DNA from 2 places in the Beduinella massiliensis genome. Region 2 is predicted to be linked to the other one. Evidence: riboswitches for the same ligand, from Rfam matches in the RefSeq annotation. Region 2 holds a riboswitch; the other holds the start of a gene.
What was found. A riboswitch is a leader RNA that binds a small molecule or an ion and turns the genes downstream of it on or off. The one in region 2 is predicted to bind FMN.

Region 1: another riboswitch for FMN. It lies ahead of C1725_RS14480 (energy-coupling factor transporter ATPase); the one in region 2 lies ahead of C1725_RS12060 (ECF transporter S component).

The regions. Positions count from the first base shown of each region.
Region 1 is NZ_LT963430.1:2,979,431-2,982,832, forward strand. Features, by position in the region: gene C1725_RS14475 (energy-coupling factor transporter ATPase) at 1-735, opposite strand, end outside; gene C1725_RS14480 (energy-coupling factor transporter ATPase) at 711-1,562, opposite strand; FMN riboswitch at 1,701-1,817, opposite strand; gene C1725_RS14485 (YibE/F family protein) at 1,928-3,094, opposite strand; gene C1725_RS14490 (alkaline phosphatase) at 3,267-3,402, opposite strand, start outside.
Region 2 is NZ_LT963430.1:2,478,720-2,482,121, forward strand. Features, by position in the region: gene rimI (ribosomal protein S18-alanine N-acetyltransferase) at 1-122, opposite strand, end outside; gene tsaB (tRNA (adenosine(37)-N6)-threonylcarbamoyltransferase complex dimerization subunit type 1 TsaB) at 115-819, opposite strand; gene tsaE (tRNA (adenosine(37)-N6)-threonylcarbamoyltransferase complex ATPase subunit type 1 TsaE) at 816-1,289, opposite strand; gene C1725_RS12060 (ECF transporter S component) at 1,304-1,885, opposite strand; FMN riboswitch at 1,979-2,093, opposite strand; gene C1725_RS12065 (CD3324 family protein) at 2,173-2,493, opposite strand; gene C1725_RS12070 (DUF1062 domain-containing protein) at 2,593-3,174, opposite strand.

The DNA of each region.
Region 1 (3,402 bases), 500 kb from region 2:
GTCCAGCCCCATCGCGCGCAGCTCCTCGCCGCGCTGAAACACCTCGCGCGGCGTGCCGTCCATGGCGATACCGCCCTTGTTCATCACGATCACGCGGTCGACCAGCGCGGCGACGTCGTCCATGCTGTGGGAAACCATGATGACGGTCGTCCCCTTTTCCTCGTGCAGCCGCCGGATGAGCGAGAGGATTTCGTCGCGTCCCTGCGGATCCAGCCCTGCGCAGGGCTCGTCCAGAATCAGGGTTTCCGGCTGCATGGCCAGCACGCCCGCGATCGCAACGCGGCGCATCTGCCCGCCGGACAGCTCGAAGACCGACCGATCCTTAAACGCCTCGTAATCGATCTGCACCTGCCGGCAGGCTTCCTTCACGCGCGCGGCGATTTCCTCTTTGGAAAGGCCGAGATTTTTCGGTCCAAAGGCGATGTCCGCGGCGACGTTCTCTTCAAAGAGCTGGTTTTCCGGGTATTGAAACACGAGCCCCACCTTGCGGCGCACCTCGCGTTTGTCGGTTTCCTTGTCAAACAGGTCCTTGCCGTCCACCAGCACGCGCCCTGACGTGGGGCGCAGCAGGCCGTTGAGGTGCTGAATCAGCGTGGACTTTCCGCTGCCCGTGTGGCCGATCAGGCCGATAAAGGCGCCGTCCTCGATGGTAAGATCGACGTCGTGAATGGCCGTCGCCTGAAACGGACTGTCGGGCATGTACGTATGGGTCAGTTTTTCGATGACAATCGGCATACTTCCTCCACCATTTCCTCTACCGTGAGCACGTCCGCACGCACGCCGACGCCTGCCTCGCGCAAATTTTTCGCCAGCTCCGTCATGGGCGGCACGTCCAGGCGCAGCTCGCGCAGCCGCTCCACCTGCGGGAAGACCTCGCGCGGCGTACCGGACAGGACGATCTTCCCCTCGCTCATCACGATGACGCGGTCGGCCTGCGTCGCCTCGCTCATGTAATGCGTGATCCACACGACCGTGATGCCTTCCTCCCGCTGAAGCCTGCGCACGGTTGAAAGCACCTCACGCCGCCCCGAAGGATCGAGCATCGCCGTCGACTCGTCCAGGATGATGACGTCCGGCTTCATCGCGATGACGCCCGCGATGGCCACGCGCTGCTTTTGCCCGCCGGACAGCATGTGCGGCGCGCTCTTGCGAAAATCCTGCATGTTGACCGCGCGCAGCGCCTCGTCCACGCGGATGCGCATCTGCGCGGGCGGCACGCCCATGTTTTCCATGCCGAAGGCGACGTCCTCTTCCACCACCGTCGCGACGATTTGGTTGTCCGGGTTTTGGAATACCATGCCCGCGTGCTGGCGGATGTCGAAGACGAGGTCGTCGTTTCGCGTGTCGAGGCCCACGACCCACAGATTGCCCTGCGTGGGCACGTACAGCGCGTTCATCAGCTTGGCGAGGGTGGACTTGCCCGAGCCGTTATGCCCCAGCACGGCGAGGAATTCGCCCGCGTGCACGGACATATCCACGCCGCCAAGCGCCGCGCCGTCGGCATCCTGGTACGTATAGTGCACGCCCTCCGCTACGATCTTGTCGCTTTCGCGTCTTTCCATGTCGACTGTATTCTCCTTTGGCCTTGCAGGCATCGCGCCCGCTGCCTGATGATAGCATGCGCCGCGGGCTCAAGCCTTAGCGCCATAAAAGAAACACCCAAAAGGAAATGCCCTTCAGGTGCCTGTTCGCTTCGCGAAAAACGCTCTTCTCCCATCCAGACTTTAACTGTCGGTATTGGAATCACACCAATTCTGCGCGCAGCGCTCGCGGACTTTACCGCCGATCGGGAATTTCACCCTGCCCTGAAGACATTTATTCGGTTGTCCGCGGTTATTATAGCACGATACCTTTCCATGTACAATCCCCTGCGCGAGGAATTTCGCGATCAGGGGTGCGGCGGACTGCCTCCGTCCGCTTCTCCGCTTTACCGAACCTCCGGCAACGCTCCCGTATCCGCCGCCTGCCTCCTCGGCATCACGAAGCCGGCGATCAACGCCGTGAAGGGCGCGACGCTCACCAGGCCAAAGGAACCCACCAACGTCGTCAGCACCTCGCAGGCCACGTACTTGAAGTTCAGGATGTCGACCACGGGCGTCCCCTGCCCCATGAAGTACATCATCATCGAAAGATAGCTGCCGGAGTACGCCAGCATGAGCGTCGTGGTCATCGTGCCAATGACGCTGCGGCCGACCGAAAAGCCCGAGCGGACGAGCTCCCGACGCGTAATCTCCGGATGGTGCACGCACACCTCCTGACAGGACGCGGACACGTCCATCGCCAGATCCATCAGCGACCCCGAATTCGCGATGAAGACCATGGCGAGGAAAATTTCGCGGATGTCGAGCTGCATCGCGCTCTGCGAGAGAAGCGGCACGACGTACGGCAGGTTGCTTCCGTCGAGCTTTAAAAGCGCACCAAAGCCGGTCGCCAGCAGGCAGGTGACGAACGTGCCCAGCAGCGAGCCTATCAGGGCGCACAGCGCCTTTGGAGTAAACCCTGCGACCAGAAACATGATCAGCGCCGTGAGCAGGAGCACCACGCCCAGCGCCACCGGAATGGGCGAATCCCCCTTGAGCAGTGCCGGGATCAGCAGCTTCCACACCACCATCACGCTGGCCACCAGCGAAACGAGCGCCCCCGCGCCCGCTACGCCGCCGAACAGGATCAGCAGTAGACCGAACAGCGCAAAGAGCATGCCTTCGTTGCCCAGTCGGTAATGATCCACCATCGTCGCGCTCGTCGGTCCGTCTTCGTCCGCATGGATGATCGCAAGTCCTTCGTCGCCCGCCGCGAAGAGCTTGTCCTTTTCCAGCGCGGAATTCAGCGTATTCGCCGCGTTCATCTCGCTGCCCTTCCATTTTCCGGATAGAATCTCGATCCCCACCTCCTGCGCGCCGGAGTACACGATGCCCAGAGGGGCCAGGTTGGCGTTGTCGACCGACAGCACCTTGACGCGCTCCCGCGTGGAATTCGCAGGCATGCGCGCAGGGTATCCGCTGGGCAGGTAACCCAGCGCGATACAGAGCAGCCCTACGACGATACAAAAGATCCAGTTGCGGCGCTTGTCCTTGTGCATTTGCAGCTTATTCATGCCGTTTCCTCCCTTTTACCAAAAGCGGGCCGTACCCGCCGCTTTCATCGCGCGCTTCCGTGCGCAGGCGCGGCTTCCAATTTCCTACGAGGTAAAAAGGCCCGGGGACGCGCGGTCCCCGGGCCGCCCGTTCCCGGGCTGTTCTCTTTCTGCTATCGCTTTCCGCCGCAGCTTACTGCGCAAGGCCCATCGCGTTCATGCTGCGCGTAAAGATGTCGCAGTTATCGTATGCGCCTGCGAAGAGCTCGGCGTTCACACCCGTAGCGTAAACCGGGATTTGCAGGCCGGTGTGCGAATAAGAGGTGAAG
Region 2 (3,402 bases):
TTTTCCGTGATGTCATGGCGGATCGAGGCTTCCGACCAGGGCATCGGGAAACAGAGGCTCTCGATTTCATGTACGGCGGCGACGTCCGCCTCCGTCAGCGGCCTGATGATCACGTCATGCATGGCGCTGTGCCTCCCGCGCGGCGCGTTCCCGCTCCGCCTGCGGCGCGCGCAGATAGAGCGGCATCAGGTGCAGAAAATCGTCCGCCTCCTGCGCGCGCATTTCCGCCAGCACCGCCGCGCTGCCTGCGCGCAGCCCACGCAGGTGCGCGGGAGCGAAGGCCGCCTGATCGCCGAGCGCCTCCCGAATCGCGCCCTCAAAGACCGGAGCGCCGTCCCCGAGGAAGAGCGCCCGCCTTCCCAGCGCTTTTACCTTGGGCAGGAACTCCGCAAGCTTCTCCGCCGTATCGTCCATCAGCCGCACAGGCGGCACACCCGCCTCAAACACCGCGCCGTAGACCTGCTGCGCGCGTGCGTCCAGAATCGGGCAGACGATCCCGTCAAAGCTCCAGATCCCCGCGGCGAGCGCCTCCAATGCATCCACTCCGACGCAGGGCTTGTTGACCGCGTGCGCCAGTGCCTTGACCGTCGATACGCCGATCCGCACCCCGGTGAACGACCCGGGGCCGACGACCGCCGCGAACAGGTCGACTTCGTTCGTTTGAAGCCCCGTGCCCGCGAGTCCCTGCTCGACCATGGGCATGATGCACTGCGAATGCGTCATGCCGTGCGTGAGCTCGCATTCAAACGCAAGGCGCCCGTCCTTTAAAACCGCGACGCCCGCCGAAGGGCCGGACGTATCGATACATAAAACGTTCATTTTTCCGCACCTCCAAGCGTCTTCAGAGGGCCGGCATCAAAGCCGCCCTCCGGCGAAAGGGCGATGCGCCGTCGTTCGGGCGCGTCCCCGTCATAGGTGATCGTCGCCCGCAGGCAGCGTTCCGGCATCGCCTCCGCCGCCTGCGAGGGCCATTCGACGAGCGCGACGCCGTCCGTCCCGATCATCTCGTCCAGGCCCATCTCGTAGAGCGCGTCGGCCCCCTCGAGCCTGTACAGGTCGAAGTGATACAGCCGCCCACGCGTCCCCTCGTGCACGTTGACGATGGTAAACGTCGGGCTGGGCACCGGTCCCTCGACACCCATTCCGCGCGCCACGCCGCGGGAAAAGACGCTCTTACCCGCGCCCATCTCCCCCTCCAGCAGCACGACGTCGCCCGCACGCAGACGAGCGCCCAGGCTTTTGCCCAGGCGCATCGTCTCCTCTTCGCTGTCGGTGATGAATTGAACCATGATACCTCCCAATGTTACGCGCGCTTCTCGTGCAGGAAGGGCGACACGTGCTTGTAGAGCAGGAACGTGACCACGCCGAGGGCGATACCCTTGAGCAGGTTGAACGGCGCGGTGATGAGCGCGACGAAGGAGAACTTGCTGTGGATCGCCGGAATGACCGCCGTACCCGCCTCGATGATCTTTTCCATCGGCATGAAGGCCGTATAAAACGGCAGCATGATGTAGTAATTGACGATTGCACCGAGAACCGCCATCACCACCGTGCCGATGCCAAGGCCGATCAGCGCGCTTTTAAGCGACTTGCGCCGGCTGTACAGCAGCGATGAAATTACCACCAGCGCGCCGGACATGATGAAATCCGCCAGCTCACCGATGCCGCCGGAGCTGGAGACGAGCAGGTGAATCAAGTCCTTGATGAGCACCGTCGCCAGACCGTACGCCGGCCCCATCGCGAAACCGGCGATGATCGCGGGCAGCGTGCTGAAGTCCAGCTTGTAAAAGGGGACGCCCACCGGGATTTCGATGAAGAACAAAATTGCGGCGATGGCGGATAGGATGGCCGTGCGGGTAAGTTTGAAGACGTTCTGATTGCGCATGGGGTTGCCTCCTCATTTTCTTTTCCGAAACGGCACACGGCCCCTGAAGGCTGAGCGATCAGGGGCCGTTTTTTTCGGCTGATGCATAGGAGAAAAGCTCTTCTTCCATCCAGACTGTACTGTCGGCCCCGGAATCACACCGGGTCTTGCCTTACGGCTCGCGGGCTATACCGCCGGTGGGGAATCACACCCCGCCCTGAAGATCCTTCAATCGCGCCATGCGCTTATTCAGTTGAACTTATTATAGGCACGGCTTTGCCGCCTGTCAATACGTTTTTGCCAAAAGATCACTTGCTTCTTACGCCGCGCACGATCCGCTGAATGCTCTTTTCGGACAGGTAATAGTCCTGCGCCAGCTGGGCGATCCGTTCTCCGCGCTCATAGCGCTTTCTGATCTCCAGATCGCGGCACATGCGCTCCTGGCGGCTGCGCGTCTCTTCTCCCCATTGCTTTCGGTTCTGTTCCTTGCGCGGGATGTAAAGGCATCCCCCGTCGATATACGTCTGTATCGTCTCGATGACTTCCGCGGGCAGGACGTCCCGCGCGTTTTGATAGCGCATGCTGCTCCCCCTAAAACATGATTTCAGGTTCGAGCAGAGGCTATTCACTTGCTTCGGCGCGGTCTGCGCCGGTTTATTGCCGCATGCGATAGCCCCTGCTAAGCATGCTGAATCTCTTTAAGCATATTTTCTATGTTCCTTTCTTCTCTATTCTGATTCATCATACCCGATTTCGGGCCGGATGACAAGCAGCGCGCCGCCGCCGGACCGGAGCGCGTCCCGCTCGACAACGAGCGCGCCCGCGCGCGCCATGCGCCTGTAGGCTTCCCGGGATATTCCGAGCTTACCGCACAGCAGCCTGTCCAGCCGCGCACGCGTGGGTTTTCCGCCCTCGATTTCGATGCGCGCCGGTTCCGTCAGCCCGCGCAGGTCGATCGCCTCGCCGGTCAAACCGTACTCCAGCCGCGTCTCACAAAGGCGCATGCGGTTTTTCTGCCAGAGCAGCGGATCGCTCGCGCAGCATGCCGCCTCCTCCGGGTCGTTTTGAAGATAACGCCTGTACGTATCCGGGGCGATTTCTTCCGGCCGCACGCGCGAGACCACCTCCATGTTCCATGTCTTTTGGCAGGCTTCGCACTTGTAGATCAAAAAGACGTCGAGCCTGCGCCCGTTTGCGTTTACGCGAAACATGTTCGTTGGGAAAAAGACCCGCATCTCGCCGCAGCAGGCGCACCTTCGCAAAACCCCCGGCAGCCCCGCCGCCGAAAGCGTCCATCGTATCGTATGCAATTTTATAGCCCCTTCGCATCGTCAAAATAGGTCGTGCAAGCGACGTGCGAGTCGGCTGGCCCTCACGCAGCTATACACTTTTTCGAGATCAACGACGCTCTGTGGGCTCGGTCATGCGCTGCGCCTCCTTTGATTTCCTACCTAAGCCATTGTACCAAAAAGAAAAACCGCCGCCCACCTCAAGCTCGTTTCTCAAACGAGTTTGAGGTGGGCGGCAGGCCATGCCGT